Regions from separate parts of the Thermaerobacillus caldiproteolyticus genome, predicted to be linked through region 3. Evidence: riboswitches for the same ligand, from Rfam matches in the RefSeq annotation. Region 3 holds a riboswitch; each other region holds the start of a gene.
The links. Region 3 has a riboswitch for thiamine pyrophosphate ahead of thiM (hydroxyethylthiazole kinase). Riboswitches for the same ligand answer to the same signal wherever they lie in the genome.

Region 1 (6,166 bases), 1.7 Mb from region 3:
ATTCCCTCCATTTATTAAAGGGGCTATTGGCGCCATGTTGTACTATTATGGCTTTTTTGTCGTGTTAGCATATTCGCCATTAATTATGCAGCTATCGGCCATTCAAATCGGTCTCGTCTTTTTTGGTTGGGGGCTTTGCCTTGCTTACGGCTCTGCAATTTTATCACATCGCTTAGAAAAAACGTATACACCAAAACAACTTTTGCCATATAGCCTCTTTATATTTGCCATCTTTTTGCTTCTTTTATTTGTCGCAAATAACATGTGGGTATTAGTCATTTGCATTATCTTATCGGGATTAGCGTCTGGATTAAATAATGCGTTATTCACAAGTTATGTTATGGAAGTATCGCCATATGAACGCGGCATTACTTCCGGAACATACAATTTCGTACGCTGGATGGGAGCAGCGATTGCTCCAGTCTTATCAGGGGTGATCGGACACGCTTTTTCCAGCAAAGCGCCATTCATCGTAGCGATGGTACTAGCACTAATCGCCTTTTTATTTCTGTTGTTTGGAAAAAAACAACAACAACATCCTCTCTCACAAACAAGCTAATGGCTTTCTTTCCTTAAACAAACACTATATAAGTAAAGTAAACTAAACGGGGCTGGCCCATCTTGTGGGTCACCCCCGTTTTTCTAATAATATAGGCTTTCTACATAATGACACCTAACACACTTTCGCATGACGGGCGTTTCGAAAAAGACGTGTCGGCACTTTTGTTGAATGTCGGAAATTTGTTGTTCTAATTGAGTGATCCGTTCTTTTAGCTGAAGGATTTCCTGCTTTAACGCCGCTACATCTTCATTATTGGTAAAGGGTTGCCCCATTTTCCACAAACTCCTTCGCTTTTTGTTTCATTCCTTCTTCTTTGACCGCTTTTTGCAAATCGTGAGAAATTTTCATCGAGCAAAACTTCGGTCCGCACATCGAACAGAAGTGAGCCACTTTCGCTCCTTCAGCTGGCAATGTTTCATCATGATATTCCCGTGCCCGTTCCGGATCGAGAGAAAGGTTAAATTGGTCGTTCCATCGAAACTCAAAGCGCGCTTTCGATAATGCATCATCGCGCATTTGTGCTCCCGGATGACCTTTCGCCAAATCAGCCGCATGTGCTGCAATTTTATAGGCAATAACCCCTTGGCGCACATCTTCTTTATTCGGCAATCCTAAATGTTCTTTCGGCGTCACATAACAAAGCATTGCCGTTCCGTACCAGCCAATCATCGCTGCACCGATTGCGGAAGTAATATGATCGTATCCCGGAGCAACATCTGTTGTGAGCGGTCCCAATGTGTAAAAAGGAGCACCTTTGCAAATTTCGATTTGTTTCTCAACATTTTCTTTAATTTTATGCATCGGCACGTGGCCCGGACCTTCGATCATTACTTGCACATCATGCTTCCACGCAATCTCCGTCAATTCTCCAAGCGTCTCCAGCTCGGCAAATTGCGCTTCGTCATTCGCATCGGCAATCGAACCAGGTCGTAATCCGTCTCCAAGAGAAATAGCAATATCGTATGCTTTTAAAATTTCACAAATTTCTTCAAAATGTGTGTACAAAAAGTTTTCTTGATGGTGGGCTAAACACCACTGTGCCATAATCGAACCACCGCGAGATACAATCCCTGTTGTACGATTGACCGTCATTGGGATGTAACGAAGCAATACCCCGGCATGGATCGTAAAATAGTCCACTCCTTGTTCAGCTTGTTCGATTAACGTATCACGGTATATTTCCCACGTTAGTTCCTCCACAATGCCGTTCACTTTTTCAAGCGCTTGATAAATCGGAACTGTCCCAACCGGAACCGGTGAGTTGCGGATAATAAACTCTCTTGTCGCATGAATATGCTTTCCTGTTGACAAATCCATAATCGTATCGGCTCCCCAGCGAATCGCCCAAAGCATTTTCTCGACTTCCTCTTCAATGGATGATGTTACAGCGGAGTTGCCGATGTTTGCATTAATTTTCACATGAAATTGACGTCCAATAATCATCGGCTCACTTTCAGGATGATTAATATTAGAAGGGAGAATCGCTCTTCCTGCTGCGACTTCCTGGCGAATGAGTTCAGGGTCCATATTTTCACGAATTGCAATAAACTCCATCTCTGGAGTAATGATTCCTTGTTTGGCATAATGCATTTGCGTGACCGTTCGTCCTTTTTTCGCACGAAGTGGTCTTCGATGAAATGGAAGAACGATGTCTGATTGGTTTCCACTGCGAAGTCCGTTATCTTCCGGTTTTACTTGGCGCCCCTCGTATTCTTCCACATCTCCTCGTTCCAAAATCCAACGTTTACGCAATTCTGGTAATCCTTTATGAATGTCAGGCTGAAAATGGGGATCGGTGTAAGGTCCGCTTGTGTCATATACTCGGACAGGTTGGTTTTCAAACGTTCCTTCCTCTGTTTTCGTAGAACTTAATGCAATTTCTCTCATCGGAACACGAATATCCGGCCGAGAACCTTCGACATACACCTTTTTACTTGCAGGAAACTGCATGAGGGATAAAATGTTTGGCATGTAACTTCTCCTCCTCTTTTGTTTTTTGACCCGAAGTTACACCAAAACGTGTGGACGATAGGAGGGAGAAGACGAAGAAATAAAAATCGGGTTCTCCAACAAGAGAACCCGACGGAATGACAAATAGCGCAAGTATACAACAATACTCCCACTATCTACTTCCCTACGCTGGCATAACCCAGATCAGGTTCAAAGGGTCAAAGAACTTAAGCGCGTTCTTCTCTCAGTCCAAGCTATTGGACTCCCCTAGTAGATAAGCAATGAATCATATTCATTTTTCTAAATATTAACACATATTTTTATGGGTGTAAATGCTTTTTATACTTTGGTTCTGTTCGTTTCATTCTCCTGAACAACTTTGAGCTCACATCCGATACGATGAGACGCATTCAGGGAAAGTCCTGCCCTGTAGGAAGTTACCATGCTTTATTTGAATTTGAAAGCACTTAAAATCAATAATAGCGCTTATACTTTAAATTGCTGCAATAGAGACTGCATTTCTTCTGCCATCTTGCTTAAAGAGGAGGCGGATGAGGCAATTTCCTCCATTGACGCCATTTGCTCCTCTGTAGCAGCGGAAATGTTGGCTGAGCCTGTGGACGACTGTTCGACAATTGCGGTAATACTCTGAATTGAAGCAGCAACATGCTGAGCGCTCTCCGTCATTTGCTGAATGGCTGCAGACACTTGTTCAATTTGTTCATTAACACCGTTAATAGATTCCCGAATTTGTTCAAAAGAAAGACCTGCCGTTTGAACGGCATGAATCCCTTGTGAAACTTCGTTAACGACCGTCTCCATAGAATCGATGGCCTTTTCTGTCTCTTCTTGAATATCACTAATGAGTTGTGAGATTTGTTGAGCTGACTGAGCCGATTGCTCTGCTAGTTTTCTCACTTCATCGGCTACTACCGCAAATCCTTTTCCTTGTTCTCCTGCTCTCGCTGCTTCAATGGCCGCATTCAATGCGAGCAAATTTGTTTGTGAAGCGATTCCTGTAATCACTTGCGTAATTTGACCGATTTCATTGGAACGTTCTCCAAGCCCTTTGACAACTTGTCCAAGTGATTGAACATGCTCATAAATAAACTGCATTTGCTCTTCCATTTGCTCAATGGATTGTCTCCCTGCTTTGGCTTTCGCAAACGTTTTATTTGCATTCATCGATACATGCTGCGTATTGGCTGACACTTGGGTAAGTGTTCCTGAAATACCGTTCATTGAAATCGATGTTTCCTGTGCCGTTTTGACTTGTTGTTCAGAGCTTAAAGCAATCGTTTCCATCGTTGATGCAATTTGCTCTGTCGCTTTTGTTGTCTGCTCGGCAATATGAGTCAACTGGTCAGAAAATAACGACATGTCATCGGAATGACGCTTGATGTTGGAGATGACCGCTTGCCATGTTTCTACCATCTCATTCATGCAAACGGCAATCGGCTTTAATTCTCTCACCTCGTCAACAGGAACACGCGTTGATAAATCCCCCTCTGTCATCTTTTCCAAGTAGTGATTAATCACCGAAATTGGAGCAATAAAGCGCCGATAGTTTAAGATAGCTGATAAAATACCAATGATAGCGCCAAGCAGTATTGTGCCGACCATCGTCCACCAAAACGCTGAACCGGCTATTCCGTTTGCCATACATATTCCTAAACCAACAAGAGCAGTACTCGGAATGACAACAAACAGTGTACGAATGACATAGCTATGTACTGACATATTTCCCCTCACCTTTCAATGAATTGAAAATTTATATATAATTATAACATTTCCTTTTTTTAGATGGGAACGACGTTTTTTATCATAAATACATAGAGAACCAATAAATATAAAAAACAACAGCCAAGAACAATATTTGACAATAAGAGATCTTTTGTTTTACAACTATAATAAACGAAAACGAAAGAAGGGATATAGATGATCGGGTTTATCGGTTTAGGTATTATGGGAAGCAGGATGGCAGAAAACTTATTAGATAAAGGCTATGAACTGATTGTTTATAATCGGACGAAAGAAAAAGCAACACGCCTACTAGAAAAGGGCGCTACATGGGCCGGCTCACCAAAAGATGTCGCGCATCAGGCAAAAATAGTATTCACCATGTTGACTCACCCGAACGCTGTAGAGGTTATCGCACTCGGAGAAGATGGATTTCTTCATACCCTTTCAAAAGGAGCGATTTGGATCGACTGCAGCACCGTCCACCCTTCTTTTACGAGAGCAATGGCAAAAGAAGCAGAACAACGAGGCATCCGCTTTCTTGATGCTCCTGTCTCAGGCTCAAAAATTCCCGCTGAAAAAGGAGAGCTCATCTTTTTTGTCGGAGGAAAACAAGAAGATGTAGAAGAAGTGAGACCGCTTTTGAATGCGATGGGAAAAGCCATTTACCATCTTGGAGCAAATGGAACTGGAACAGCAATGAAACTCGTCGTCAACCTCTTGCTTGCTGAGTCTATGGCTGCTTTTGCTGAAGCTGTCACGCTCGGTGAAGCGCTCGGTCTCAATAAGGAAACGGTCGTGAATACACTTTTAAACAATCCGAGTGCCGCGCCATTTCTACAAGGGAAAAAAGAAAAAATTATTCGCAACGATTTCGCCACAGAGTTTCCGCTTGAACATATGCAAAAAGACTTGCAACTAATCTCACAAGCTGCCTATGAAAATAACGTTTCTTTGCCACTTGTCAATGCTGCAAAAGAACTTTACGGTTTGGCAAAACAGTACGGATTCCATCAGAAAGATTTCTCCGCCATTTATCAATTCTTATCGCATAAACATCAGTAAATGCCTATCGTAACAAGGATAGGCATTTACTTTTACTTACTATATAGCAACACTTGAGCAATACCGACAAAATATTCCGATTCACGAATAATGTGATTAAGCACAACTTTCGCGGTCGGATTTTTACTCACAGCAGCACTCTCGTTTTTTAACTGTTGGCATAGTTTGATAAATTCTAAGCTTTGCTGCAAACAATAAGACACTAATTGCAACACTTGATTATAGAGCTGATCAGGCAAATAATATCCGGCACGAGTGACCGATTCAATATAGCGCACAACTTGTTGATGTGTCGCAGAAAGAACTTCTTCCCATTTCTTAAGTGTTTCCACATACGGCTCTTCTAATCCTGCTACAAGCTCGCGGATCACAACGGTATGTTCTTCTTCTTGATGTTTCCAAAATTCAGCTTCATCCAAGATCCGAAGCGGCATTTGCTGACCATAATAAAACTGCATAATCCCATCTCCCCGCTTGCGCTTCTCATTTCAATATATGGGGAGGATGGAAAAGATATGATTTCCCATAACTTTCAAATTGGAAAAATAATATCCACAGTAGTTCCTTGACCAACTTCACTTTCGATTTTAATACTTCCGTTATGTGCTTCGATAATCTTATAACTTACCATTAATCCTAAACCTGTTCCCTTTTCCTTCGTACTGTAAAAAGGTTCTCCTAACTTTGATATTCTGTCTTTAGGTATCCCGCACCCTTGATCTATAAAGCGAATGACAAGACAACTATCTTGCACCTTCGCCTGAACTTTAATCTCTCCACCGTTTGTCATCGCCTCAATGGCATTTTTAATAATATTAATGAATACCTGTTTTAATTGATTTTCATCAC
Region 2 (6,166 bases), 1.5 Mb from region 3:
ACAATATATTTAACGCCGTTTTCTTCAATCATCACTTCCGTCTCACATTGCCCGTACCAAAATCCCTTTTCTTGTTGGAGCCCTTCCAGCTCGCGGACGTACACATCATTGCGCAAATAAATCGCTTTTGGATTAAATACTTCCAGCAACCCGTTTAAAATCCAATCTTTCCGTTTTTCCATACCAAGCGACAAAATTTGTACGACAAGCACATCTTCGTATTTATCGACGATCAAGCCAGGCAAAAAGTCAGCTTCTCCGTAAATAGCACGGCAAGAACGAACGCCGGGAATCATTCGCTCACGATACGCCCACGCCTTGCGAATGCGGTTCAGAAAAAACTGCTCGTTTAACTCGTCTTCTGGATTTTGCGTAAGGACGCGCACAATCATTTGCGATTTTGGATTAATATAGCCTTTAGCTAAGAAGTAATTTTGATGGTTATAAACCTCGACAAAGTCGCCCGGTTTAAAATCTCCTTCAATATAGTCAACTTCACTTTGGAATATCCAAGGATGGCCTTGTTCGAGACGTTTTTTTCGCTTTCGTTTCAGAAATACTTTTGCCACATTCTCCACTCCATTACCTGTAATGATTTGCTTTTTCTATGATACAGAATTGCTGGGAAAGAAGCAATTCTGTCAGCTTTTGTCGTAATTTGGAAGGACTTTTTTCATAAACGTAGAATAATGATAAACATAGATGGAAGAAAAGAGGGATACGGTGATTATTGCGACGACCGATTACATACCGGGAAAACAAATTAAAGAGTATAAAGGGTTTGTTCAAGGAAATACCGTTCAATCGAAACATATCGGAAAAGATATTATGGCGAGTTTTAAAACGATTGTCGGCGGAGAGATTAAAGCGTATACCGAGATGATGGAGGAAGCGAGACAGATTGCGATTAACCGCATGATCGAAGAGACGAAACAGCAAGGGGCGAATGCGATCATTGGGGTGAGGCTAACGACAGCCGCCATTATGGCGAACACGTCAGAAATTTTGTCGTACGACGGAACGGCAGTAGTCGTTGAGGAAGAGTAAAATGACTTGACAACCGTTCTAGCCGTGATATGATAAACTCAAACAGTAAAATTAAATAAGCAGCACGATCCACTAGGGGGGCCTTTAGATAGGCTGAGATCAAAGTGTGCCTTTGAGACCCTTAGAACCTGATCTGGGTTATACCAGCGTAGGGAAGTGGAAGTGGCAGGAATCTTTTGCTTGTTTACGGTTTCTAACCCACTTTCTTTACGCTTGTAAAGAAAGTGGGTTTTTATTTAATGAAACATGCAGAATATGGGCCCGCTCTACATGTTTCATACATTTATGTTTTGGAGGGGATTTTGATGGCATTTTCAACACTGTTGCGTAAGGCTGCCAACCCAATTTGGGAAGCGAGCTTTCAGCACCCGTTTGTCAAGGAACTCGGTGAAGGGACGCTCGATATTGCTTGTTTTCGTTATTATGTTTTACAAGATTCATATTATTTAAGTCATTTTGCAAGAGTGCAGGCGCTTGGGGCGGCAAGAGCAAATGAGTTATCAACGACCGCTCGCATGGCACATCATGCACAAAATACGTATCAAGCCGAATTATCGTTACATGAAAAGTTTTCGAAGCAGCTTGGAATTACGGAAGAAGAAAAAGCTTCGTTTATTCCGGCGCCGACGGCATATGCGTATACATCACATTTGTATCGCGCTGCCTACGAAGGGCATTTAGGAGATGTGATTGCGGCGATTTTGCCGTGTTATTGGCTTTATTATGAGATTGGCGAGCGCTTGAAAGATTGCAAGCCGGAAGAGACGATTTATCAACAATGGATTGCCGCTTATGGGTCCGAGTGGTTTCGAAGTTTAGTGGAAGAACAAATTGCTCGATTGGATGAGATTGCAGAAACTGTAACGGAAGCTGATCGAAAGCGGATGGAACAGCATTTTATCATTAGCAGCCAGTACGAATATGCTTTTTGGGAAATGGCATATCACCTAGAAACATGGCCAGTAACAAGAAAGGAGACAGCAGAGCATGTCAGCAACTAAAGGATTGAAATTAGCGGATATTTTAACAACGATTGTGATTTCAATTGTATTTGGAATTGTTTATAAATTATGGGGACCGTTTTACTATTTTGTCAAACCGTTTGGCTTTCATCTGGACCAACTCATCTATGGAATGTGGTTTATCGCAGCGTCCGTAGCTTTTCTCATTATTCGTAAGCCAGGGGTAGCTCTTCTTGCGGAAATTGCTGCATCTTCCGGTGAGTTTATTATGGGATCCGAGTGGGGACTTGAAGTATTGCTTTACGGCGTTGTGCAAGGATTGTGTGCGGAAGCAGTATTTGCGACGTTTCGCTATAAGCGTTTTGATCTCTTCGTTGTTTCATTAGCAGCGATTAGTTCTACCATCGGTTCATTGATTATGGATTTTTACAAAGGGTATATTGAAGCGTTGGCTCCTTGGAATCTCGCATTATTTCTCATTGCTCGCTTTGTCGGCGCCATCGTTATTTCCGGTGTCTTTGCTTCTTCATTAGTAAAAGCATTAGAAGCGACAGGAGTCACACAAATGGTTCGACCGGCTTCCAAGGAAGATTACGACGCGTTAGATCGTTAAAGGGTGAAACAAACAGATGGAACGGATTGCATCGGTCGAACAGTTACGTTTGAAATTTCCCGGAAAAGACACGTTATTGTTTAAAGATTTATCAGTGTCGTTTTACAAAGGGGAAAAAGTGTTGTTGCTTGGTCCATCGGGATGCGGAAAATCAACACTGATGCAAGTGCTTTCCGGATTGATTCCGCATTCGGTGGATATCCCAATGAAAGCCAAACACGTTCAAGTTCCGGATAACTGGGGATACGTATTTCAAGACCCTGATTCCCAATTTTGCATGCCGTTTGTCGATGAGGAAATTGCTTTTGCACTTGAAAATATTGGCGTGCCGCGCGAACAAATGAAAGGCCGGATTGAAGAATTGCTGAAAGAGGTTGGGCTGCACTTGACGCCGCATACGGATATTCAAACATTATCCGGGGGGATGAAGCAGAGACTCGCACTTGCCTCTGTTCTTGCCTTGCAGCCCGACGTGTTGTTTCTTGATGAACCAACAGCGATGATTGATGACGAAGGAACAGAATCAATTTGGAAGACGGTTAAGCAAATCGCCCATAATAAAACAGTCATTATTGTTGAACACAAAATTGAACAGGTGCTGGATTTTGTTGACCGTATCATTTTGTTTAATGATCATGGTGAAATCATCGCAGATGGTGAAGCGGCAACCGTGTTTCATGATTATAAAGACGTGATTGCTGATCAAGGAATTTGGTATCCCGGTATATGGGACGAGTATGTCAAACAACGAAAACGTCGTCAACCTGCTGTTCGAGAGGATGAAGTGATTCGTCTCGAACGTTTTCAAGGATATCGAAATCGAGAAGTAAAAATTCGTGTTGATCAAGCGATTGTTCGGTCGGGTGAATGGATTGCTATTACTGGAAAAAACGGAGCAGGAAAAAGCACGCTATTGCATGCGCTCATGAAGCTTATTCCAACCGACGGGGTGTATGAGCTGTTTGGAAAGCAAAGCGAACAATTCAAAACGCTCGCCCGCCTTATCGCATTTGTATTCCAAAATCCGGAGTTTCAATTTGTCACCAATTCAGTGTGGGAAGAGATGGCGTATTCGCTCCGGCTTGAAAAGCGCTCTAAAACAGAAATTGCTGAGACCGTCGAGAGCTTGTTACAAATGTTTCATTTGAAAGAGCAGCAAGACCAACATCCGTACCAACTATCGATGGGGCAAAAGCGCCGGCTTAGCGTGGCTGCTTCGATTGTAAGCGGGCAACAAATCTTTTTGTTAGATGAGCCGACATTCGGTCAAGATGCGAAAAATACGTTTGCGCTGCTAGAGCTGTTAGAGTCGTATCGCGAGCAAGGTGCGACGATTCTGATGATCACCCACGATGAGAATATCGTAACGCATTTTGCGACGCGAAGATGGGTGATTGAAGACGGACAACTTGTTTCCGATGAACAGCTTGTGACAGATCATACAAAAGGCGCTTTATTGTCCGTGTAAGGAGGAAGAACGGTGAGATGGGACATTCGCTATCGTGAGACATGGCTTCATCGAACGAATCCAAGCTTGAAGCTGCTTGTGATGCTTGTTTTATTTATCGGTGTATTGTTCGTGCATAACCCGAACATCTTAATGAATTTTTCTATTGCGCTTATCCTTTTGTTCATTATCTATACCGGATACCCTATGAAGTATTTGTTGTTGCTCTTTTTGCCGTTTTTGCTTATTTTCATTTCAACCGCCTCTTCGATGATGCTGTTTGGTCAAGGAAAAACAACATGGTTTCAGTGGGGCCTTGTTCATATTACAAAAGAAAGTTTTTTACGCGGCATGCATCTTGGGTTTCGCGCATTAACGTTTGCGCTACTTGGTTTACTTTTTTCGTTAACGACAAGACCGGTTTATTTATTTTATTCGCTCATGCAGCAACTGAAGTTGAAGCCGAAATACGCGTATAGCTTTTTAGCAGGAGTCCGTCTCATTCCGATCATGCTTGAGGAGTTTCAAACGGTACAAAACGCGTTAAAAGTGCGGGGAGTCACTGCCAACAGCGGAATATTTGAAAAAATAAAGCGGTATGCAATTCCGCTTCTTTCGCAAAGCATCCGCCGCGCTCAACGCATTGCGGTAGCGATGGAAGCAAAGCGATTTTCCAGCGGAGCGGCCCGAACTTTTTACTACGAAATCGGGTTTAGTAAATACGATTTTGTGTTCCTTCTTTTGATCAGCGTTATGACAGCAGTAGCGTACTACGTTGGAATCAGTTTTCCGTATATTCCAGTCGAAGATGTACGTTAGAAGGTTAGGGATTGAAATGAACACACAATTTCATGTCATTTCAACGGGGATGCAGCCGCTTGAACAATTCGTGACGATTGCGGCACACATTCATCCGTATGTCGATGCGATTCATGTGCGGGAAAAAACAAAAACAGCAAGAGAACTTGCTGATTTCATTTCTGCCCTTGTTGCTCGCGGAGTGCCGGCAAGAAAGATCATTGTCAATGATCGCGTCGATGTGGCAGCTGTTTTTGGAGTGAAGGGTGTCCAACTTGCTTACCACAGCTTGTCTGCAAAAACGGTTAAAGCCCATTTTCCGTCGCTTGTTGTCGGCTGTTCGGTTCATTCATTAGAAGAAGCGATGGAGGCAGAGAAAAGCGGGGCGGATTATTGTCTGTATGGTCATGTTTTTCCGACCGAGTGCAAACGGGGAGTTCCTCCGAGAGGATTAGAAACATTAAAAACGATTGCGTCGAGTATATACATTCCGGTTATTGCTATTGGTGGTATTCAGCCGGACAATGTCAAACAAGTATTACAATCGGGAGCAAGTGGCATCGCGGTGATGTCGGGGGTATTTTTAGCCAAAGATCCACTTGCTCAGGTGAAGGAATATGCGCGTATGGTGAAAAAGTGGGGAGAGGATTTCAATGAATGGTAACCATTATGATGTCGCTATTATTGGCGGTGGGGTTGTTGGTGCTTCGATCGCGTTTCAGTTAGCAAAACGCCAATTTCGCGTTATTGTATTGGAAAAAGAGCGCGTGGCTGGTCAAGCCTCGAGCGCGGCGGGAGGCATGCTCGGAGCACAGTCAGAATTTTCAAACGAAAGCCCGCTCCTTCCGCTTGCTTTAAAAAGCCGCGCCATGTTTCCGAGCATTGCCGAAGAATTAAAAGAGATGACCGGCATTGATATCGGACTCGTGCAAAAAGGGATGTTGAAAGTAGCTGTAACGGACGAAGAACGTGAAGCATTGCAGCGTCATTATGAATTTTGGAAGAAATTCGATGGCAGTGCCCGTTGGCTAACGATTCATGAAGCGACGGAAATGGAACCGAATGTAAGCTGTGATTTAAAAGGTGTGATGTATCTTCCAAATGATGGGCAAGTGAGTGCCCCTGATTTATCGGTCGCTTTTGCAAAAGCATCGATTGTCTATGGAGCCGAATGGCGTGAATATACAGAGGTCGTTAACTTTCTAAAAGAAGGTAAGACATATCTCCTGTACACCAACCATGGAACGATGGCGGCAGACGCCATTGTCATTGCGGCAGGAGCATGGTCCGCTCAAATTC
Region 3 (6,166 bases):
TTGTGCTTACGCTTTTGCCCTTTTATTCCAGTCTTGTGCTCGGTTTTTTCTTTTTCCTTAGTGCCATGGGAGTTTTTTGGCTTGTGGATGTTGTGCGCGGGAAAGGGTGGAATTGGCGATTTTTATTGGCGATTGTGTACATGACGGCTATTTATGTTGCGATTGAATACCGCCTTGTCCATTCGCTTTTATTTGCTGATGAACCGACGAGTCGTGATGAATATTTTCATGCCCGTCTTTCTTTTTGGCGTGCTATTCGATTGACGTTGAAAAATTATATTCTGGGCCACAATCACGTGATGACGGTGCACGGTCTTGTCATTTTGCCGGTGACGTTCGTCGCTTTATATATGGTTTGGAAAAAGAAATTATGGAAGCAAGAAAAAATGTTTCTGTTTCTTCATGCTTTGAACTTCGCTCTTTCGGCATGGTATGCGTTTTGGTTTTATAAAGGATGGGTCCCGTTAACTGAACGCTTTGACATTCTCGATAAATTTAACTTTGCCCGCTATCATTTTTTGCGGCCGATGGTGATTTACATGCTATTTGCGCTTTCGTTAAAAATTTTATGGCAACAAGGACAAGCGTGGAAAAAAGCATGTTTTACCGCGATTGCGGCACAACTCATCGTGCTTGCGATATTTAATGAGGAAATCTTTTATCGCCACAAACCGTCGTTTAAGCAGTTTTACGCCGAAGAACAATTTCAAGAGATTAAAGAATACATAGGCCTTCCTGTGTACAAATATCGCGTCGCCAGCATCGGAATTCATCCGGCGATCGCCCAATATAACGGGTTTTACACATTAGATACGTACAATAATTTTTATCCGTTGAGGTATAAACACCAGTTTCGAAAAATCATTGCGCGTGAGCTAGCGAAAAATAAAAAGCTGCGCGAGTATTTCGATGAATGGGGAGGACGTTGTTATATTTTCGTAGACGAGTTAGGCAAGCATTATATGTTTAAAAAACATTCAAAGAAAAAGATTACCAATTTACAGCTAAATACCGATGTGTTTCGTCAAATGGGCGGACGCTATATTTTTTCCGCCTTACCGATTACAAATGCTAAAAGCAATCAATTAGCACTGGAAAAAGTGTTTCATTCCGATGAATCCGCATGGACGATTTATCTATATAAAGTGACATCGTAAGGAGGAATAGCGATGAGCGAACCGGTTCTCACTATTGTAGTCCCTTGTTATAACGAAGAGGAGGTGCTTCCAGAAACGATTCGGCAACTTCGTGATTTGCTTCAGCAATTAATAGCCGAGCAGCTTGTTTCTGAACAAAGTAAACTATTGTTCGTTGATGATGGAAGTCACGATACTACGTGGACGATTATTTATAAAGCAAGCTTGCGATATCCAGAAGTGAAAGGATTGAAACTCGCCCGCAATGCCGGGCATCAAAATGCCCTTTTAGCCGGATTATTTGCAGCTAAAATGCTTTCTGATTGTATCGTTTCCATAGATGCCGATTTGCAAGATGATATTTCCGTCATTCGTGAGTTTATGAAAAAGTTTCATGAAGGATACGAAATTGTATACGGAGTACGGAATAAGAGAGATACGGATTCGTTTTTTAAACGCCACAGCGCCCAAGGGTTTTATAAATTAATGAAAGCGATGGGGGTGCATATCGTTTATAACCATGCCGATTATCGTCTCATGAGTCGACGCGCCGTTGAGGAGCTCGAACGGTTTGAAGAAGTGAATTTGTTTTTGCGCGGCATTGTACCGTTGCTTGGTTTCCGTTCGACAACTGTTTATTATGACCGAAAAGAGCGATTAGCGGGAGAAACGAAATACCCGCTTAAAAAAATGTTGGCGTTTGCTTTAGACGGGATTACCTCATTCAGCATTACACCGATTCGTTTCATTTCGCTCGTTGGATTTGTTTCCTTTTTTGTGAGTTTGTTTTTTGGGGCATATTTTCTATTTTTAAAATTTAACGGTTATACGCAAACGGGGTGGACATCGCTTATTACGTCGATTTGGCTTCTTGGCGGACTTCAGCTCATTGCGCTCGGCTTGATTGGGGAATACATCGGGAAAATCTATAAAGAAACAAAACGCCGTCCGCGTTATATCATTGATCTTGATTTATTCAATTTTCCGTTGCCGCTTCCGGTAAATCATGTTCCATCGCTTGGAGAAGAGCGGAAAAGCGTCGATATTCAGAAGAGGAATAGGTAACGGCGATTTTTTGCTTGCATTCCTTTTCAAGAAGGAGTAGACTGGGCTTGTAAAAATAAATAGTGAGCGGGAGCCTGTGGAATCAGGCTGAGAGTACGACTAATCCGTCGTTGACCGTTTGAACCTGTTGGGTAATGCCAGCGTAGGGAAAGTGACAAGGAGAGAAGTGTACACTTTGCTTGCGCGCAAAGTGTTTTTTATTTTTGTGTGGAAAGGAATGGAACAAGGATGGACGTGCAAGAGATTGCCAAAACATTAGAAAACGTGCGGCAGGCTAATCCGCTCGTTCATAATATCACTAATGTTGTCGTTACAAATTTTACGGCAAACGGTTTGCTTGCATTAGGCGCTTCTCCGGTTATGGCATACGCGAAAGAGGAAGTGGCTGATATGGCAAAAATCGCTGGAGCGCTTGTATTAAATATCGGCACATTAAACGAAACGGAAGTCGAAGCGATGTTGATGGCTGGAAAATCGGCGAACGAACACGGCGTTCCGGTCATTTTCGATCCGGTTGGGGCAGGAGCGACGCGCTACCGAACAGAAACGGCAAAAAAGATTGTTCGTGAAGTGAACGTTTCTGTCATTCGCGGCAATGCGGCGGAGATTGCCAATGTCATAGGAGAAAATTGGATGATTAAAGGTGTGGATGCCGGCGAAGGAAACGGTGATGTCGTTGCGTTGGCAAAAAAAGCAGCACAGCAGCTTCATACCATTGTCGCGATTACGGGCAAAGACGATGTGGTTACCGATGGGGAGACAACATACGTCATTCGTAACGGCCATCCGCTTTTAACGAAAGTCACTGGAACGGGCTGTTTATTAACATCGGTCATCGGGGCGTTTGCCGCTGTTGAATCCAATTTATTGGTAGCGGCAGCTTCTGCGCTTGTCAGTTATGGAGTTGCTGCGGAAATCGCAGCGAAAAAAGCGGGAGAAGCGGGTCCGGGAAGCTTTCAAATTGCCTTTTTAAACGAACTTGCTCGTGTAGGGGAAGAAGATATTCGTCAATATAGTCTCATAGAACAAGTGAAGTGAAAGGGAGATTGTCATGAGAAACGTGTACAAAGCGTTAACGATTGCTGGTTCTGACAGCGGCGGCGGCGCCGGCATTCAAGCAGATTTAAAGACATTTCAAGAGCTGCGAGTATTTGGAATGTCCGCATTAACAGCGGTGACGGCGCAAAATACGCTCGGCGTACAAGGAGTATATCCTTTATCCGTTGAGGCGGTTGAACAGCAAATTGAATCGATCGGGACGGATTTAGGAGCCGATGCCGTCAAAACAGGGATGTTGTTTAGCGCGGAAATTATTCAAGCGGTGGCAGCCAAAGTGAAGCAATTTGGTTGGAATCAGCTTGTCGTCGATCCAGTGATGATTGCGAAAGGTGGTGCGCCGCTTTTACAAGAAGAAGCGGTTAGCGCCTTAAAAACACACTTGCTTCCATTGGCGATGGTCATTACTCCTAATATTCCGGAAGCGGAAGTGTTAACAGGCATGACAATCCGGACAATCAATGATCGCCATGAAGCCGCAAAGCGCCTATATGAACTAGGTGTCAAGCATGTCGTCATTAAAGGCGGTCATGATGATGACGACGATGAAGCAGTCGATGTATTGTACGATGGTCATGAATTTTCATATTTTACAAGCAAACGGATCGAAACGAACCATACGCATGGGACAGGTTGTACATTTGCAGCAGCGATTACGGCGGAACTCGCGAAAGGCCGCAGCGTCAAGGAAGCGGTACAAACAGCGAAAGCATTTATTCAAGCAGCAATTGAGCATGAATTAGGCATTGGTCACGGTCATGGTCCGACGAATCATTGGGCGTACCGACAAGCGAATTTATCATGATTAGGTGATGAACGGTGACACGAATCTCAACAGAAACGATGAAAGAATTGTTACGCGTGTATTTTATTATGGGCAGCAGCAACTGTAAGAAAAATCCTTTGAACGTTTTAACCGAAGCAATCACTGGCGGGATCACATTGTTTCAATTCCGTGAAAAAGGAAAAGGGGCGTTCACAGGCGAGGAGAAGTATGCTTTCGCAAAAGAGTTGCAAAAGATTTGCCGACAACATGGCGTGCCGTTTATCGTCAACGATGACGTCGAATTAGCAATTGAGCTCGATGCGGATGGAGTGCATATTGGACAGGACGATGAAAAAGCCGATGTCGTTCGCAAGAAGATCGGCGATAAAATTCTTGGCGTTTCCGCTCACAATTTGGAAGAAGCGCGCGCGGCGATGACAGCTGGAGCTGATTACATCGGTGTCGGTCCAATTTTTCCAACGACATCGAAAGACGATGCAAAGGAGGCGCAAGGCGCTTCTATCATTCGGTTTCTTCGTGACAGCGGCATCGACATTCCGATCGTGGCGATTGGTGGAATCACGCATGAAAATGCAAGTGAAGTCATCGCTGCTGGAGCTGATGGTGTTTCTGTCATTAGCGCGATCGCCTCTGCAGAGTCGCCATTTGATGCAACAAGACAATTTGTTCAATGTGTAAAAGTTAAATAACGGGCTGTTTCAGTTACGAAACAGCCCGTTTCTTTTTTGGAAAGCGCCATTCAATTAGAGGTCGCACAAGCCGAACAATCGGTTCGCTTCCTAAAATGAACATGACGAACAATGATAAAAGGAGCAACAACGGATAGCCGTGAATGTCCATAATGAAATCAGGAAAATGGGTCACATGTAAATATTTTAAAATAAACCCGTGAAGAATATAAATATAAAACGTTCTTGTGCCCAACGTTGAAATTGGTAAGCGACGATTTGGGATGAGCGCCATAAAGCAAAACATCATGAAAGCGCTCGCTCCATAAATAATCAGTCGACCTATAGCTCCTTTTTCTTCATGAACACCTAGCGTTTCATATGATTTAGAGCCGTACAACCATTCTTGCGGCAAATCAGGAAACCCGAGATGAATACAGATAAACATGCCGATTAAGGCGATTAGTGAAAATAGGCGAACACGTCGTGTCAGCAATCGTTCAAAATGGCTTTTCTGCAAGAAAAAACCCATTAAAAAGAACGGAAAAAACGTGAATGTTCGAGATAAGCTCAACCATTTTTCCGCTTCGATCATTCCGGCCCCCACGCCGAGTAACAAGGCGATCAATAGAGAAATATGTTTAGGTATATTGGCAAAAATCCATAATAATATATTCCAGCTAAACAAACTGATTAAAAACCATAAACTCCAATGCGGTGTAAAAACATCGATTTGTACCGTATCTTTTTCATATAAAAACGAATAATAAATCGAATACAATAGTTGAAAAATAAGATAAGGAAGCAATAATTTTTTCGTGATTTTTTTCAAATACCCATGCTGACGAAATCCTTTAGCAAAGTAGCCGGAAATTAAAATAAACGCTGGCATATGAAAAAAGAAAATCCAAACGTATAAGCTATGGACAAACAACTCACTATCAATATAAGGGCGGAGAAAGTGGCCAAACACGACGAGGAGCATTAAAAAACATTTCGCATTGTCGAAATAGCAATCGCGTTCGCTCATCACACCTTCCCCCATCTCTTTTTTCTATACTAATTCGAATTTTTTTTGCTTGTTATGGGGGTGATATTGCGTTGAATATCGACAGGAGGGTAAATCATGGAACACGAAACGACAGATATGACTCAATTGCTAGAAATTATCAATGCAAAAGGAGATGCAGGAGAACTCGAGCAAATTGTTCATCCGTATGTGCAGCTTATTTGCAATGATGAATTATTCTGGAAAGAATTACGGGTAATAGCAGAAGATAGTGCAAAAGATAATGAAAAGGAGGGAAATAACGATGGAAGTCATGCGCGCTAAACAAATTGCTGAGACGGGAGAAATCATTCCCGTTATGTATGAAGGAAAACAAGTATTCATCCAGCACGTTGATGAGGAACGAAAAATGGCAAGAATTTATCTGAAAGAACGGTCCGAAGAA

Region 1: it holds a riboswitch for thiamine pyrophosphate, as region 3 does, so the genes downstream of both, thiC (phosphomethylpyrimidine synthase ThiC) here and thiM (hydroxyethylthiazole kinase) in region 3, are expected to answer to the same signal.
Region 2: it holds a riboswitch for thiamine pyrophosphate, as region 3 does, so the genes downstream of both, tenA (thiaminase II) here and thiM (hydroxyethylthiazole kinase) in region 3, are expected to answer to the same signal.

The regions. Positions count from the first base shown of each region.
Region 1 is NZ_CP064060.1:3,543,360-3,549,525, reverse strand. It holds gene ISX45_RS17840 (MFS transporter) at 1-559, shown strand, start outside; gene ISX45_RS17835 (coiled-coil domain-containing protein) at 643-834, opposite strand; gene thiC (phosphomethylpyrimidine synthase ThiC) at 812-2,533, opposite strand; TPP riboswitch at 2,677-2,791, opposite strand; gene ISX45_RS17825 (methyl-accepting chemotaxis protein) at 2,999-4,252, opposite strand; gene ISX45_RS17820 (NAD(P)-dependent oxidoreductase) at 4,451-5,317, shown strand; gene ISX45_RS17815 (DUF2935 domain-containing protein) at 5,350-5,775, opposite strand; gene ISX45_RS17810 (PAS domain-containing sensor histidine kinase) at 5,850-6,166, opposite strand, start outside.
Region 2 is NZ_CP064060.1:76,864-83,029, forward strand. It holds gene ISX45_RS00400 (class I SAM-dependent rRNA methyltransferase) at 1-569, opposite strand, end outside; gene ISX45_RS00405 (YbjQ family protein) at 724-1,047, shown strand; TPP riboswitch at 1,112-1,219, shown strand; gene tenA (thiaminase II) at 1,353-2,048, shown strand; gene ISX45_RS00415 (ECF transporter S component) at 2,035-2,622, shown strand; gene ISX45_RS00420 (ABC transporter ATP-binding protein) at 2,639-4,090, shown strand; gene ISX45_RS00425 (energy-coupling factor transporter transmembrane component T family protein) at 4,103-4,888, shown strand; gene tenI (thiazole tautomerase TenI) at 4,905-5,531, shown strand; gene thiO (glycine oxidase ThiO) at 5,521-6,166, shown strand, end outside.
Region 3 is NZ_CP064060.1:1,545,793-1,551,958, reverse strand. It holds gene ISX45_RS07610 (DUF6044 family protein) at 1-1,157, shown strand, start outside; gene ISX45_RS07605 (glycosyltransferase family 2 protein) at 1,170-2,201, shown strand; TPP riboswitch at 2,258-2,367, shown strand; gene thiM (hydroxyethylthiazole kinase) at 2,430-3,239, shown strand; gene thiD (bifunctional hydroxymethylpyrimidine kinase/phosphomethylpyrimidine kinase) at 3,253-4,062, shown strand; gene thiE (thiamine phosphate synthase) at 4,077-4,733, shown strand; gene ISX45_RS07585 (acyltransferase family protein) at 4,747-5,742, opposite strand; gene ISX45_RS07580 (hypothetical protein) at 5,839-6,045, shown strand; gene ISX45_RS07575 (H-type small acid-soluble spore protein) at 6,026-6,166, shown strand, end outside.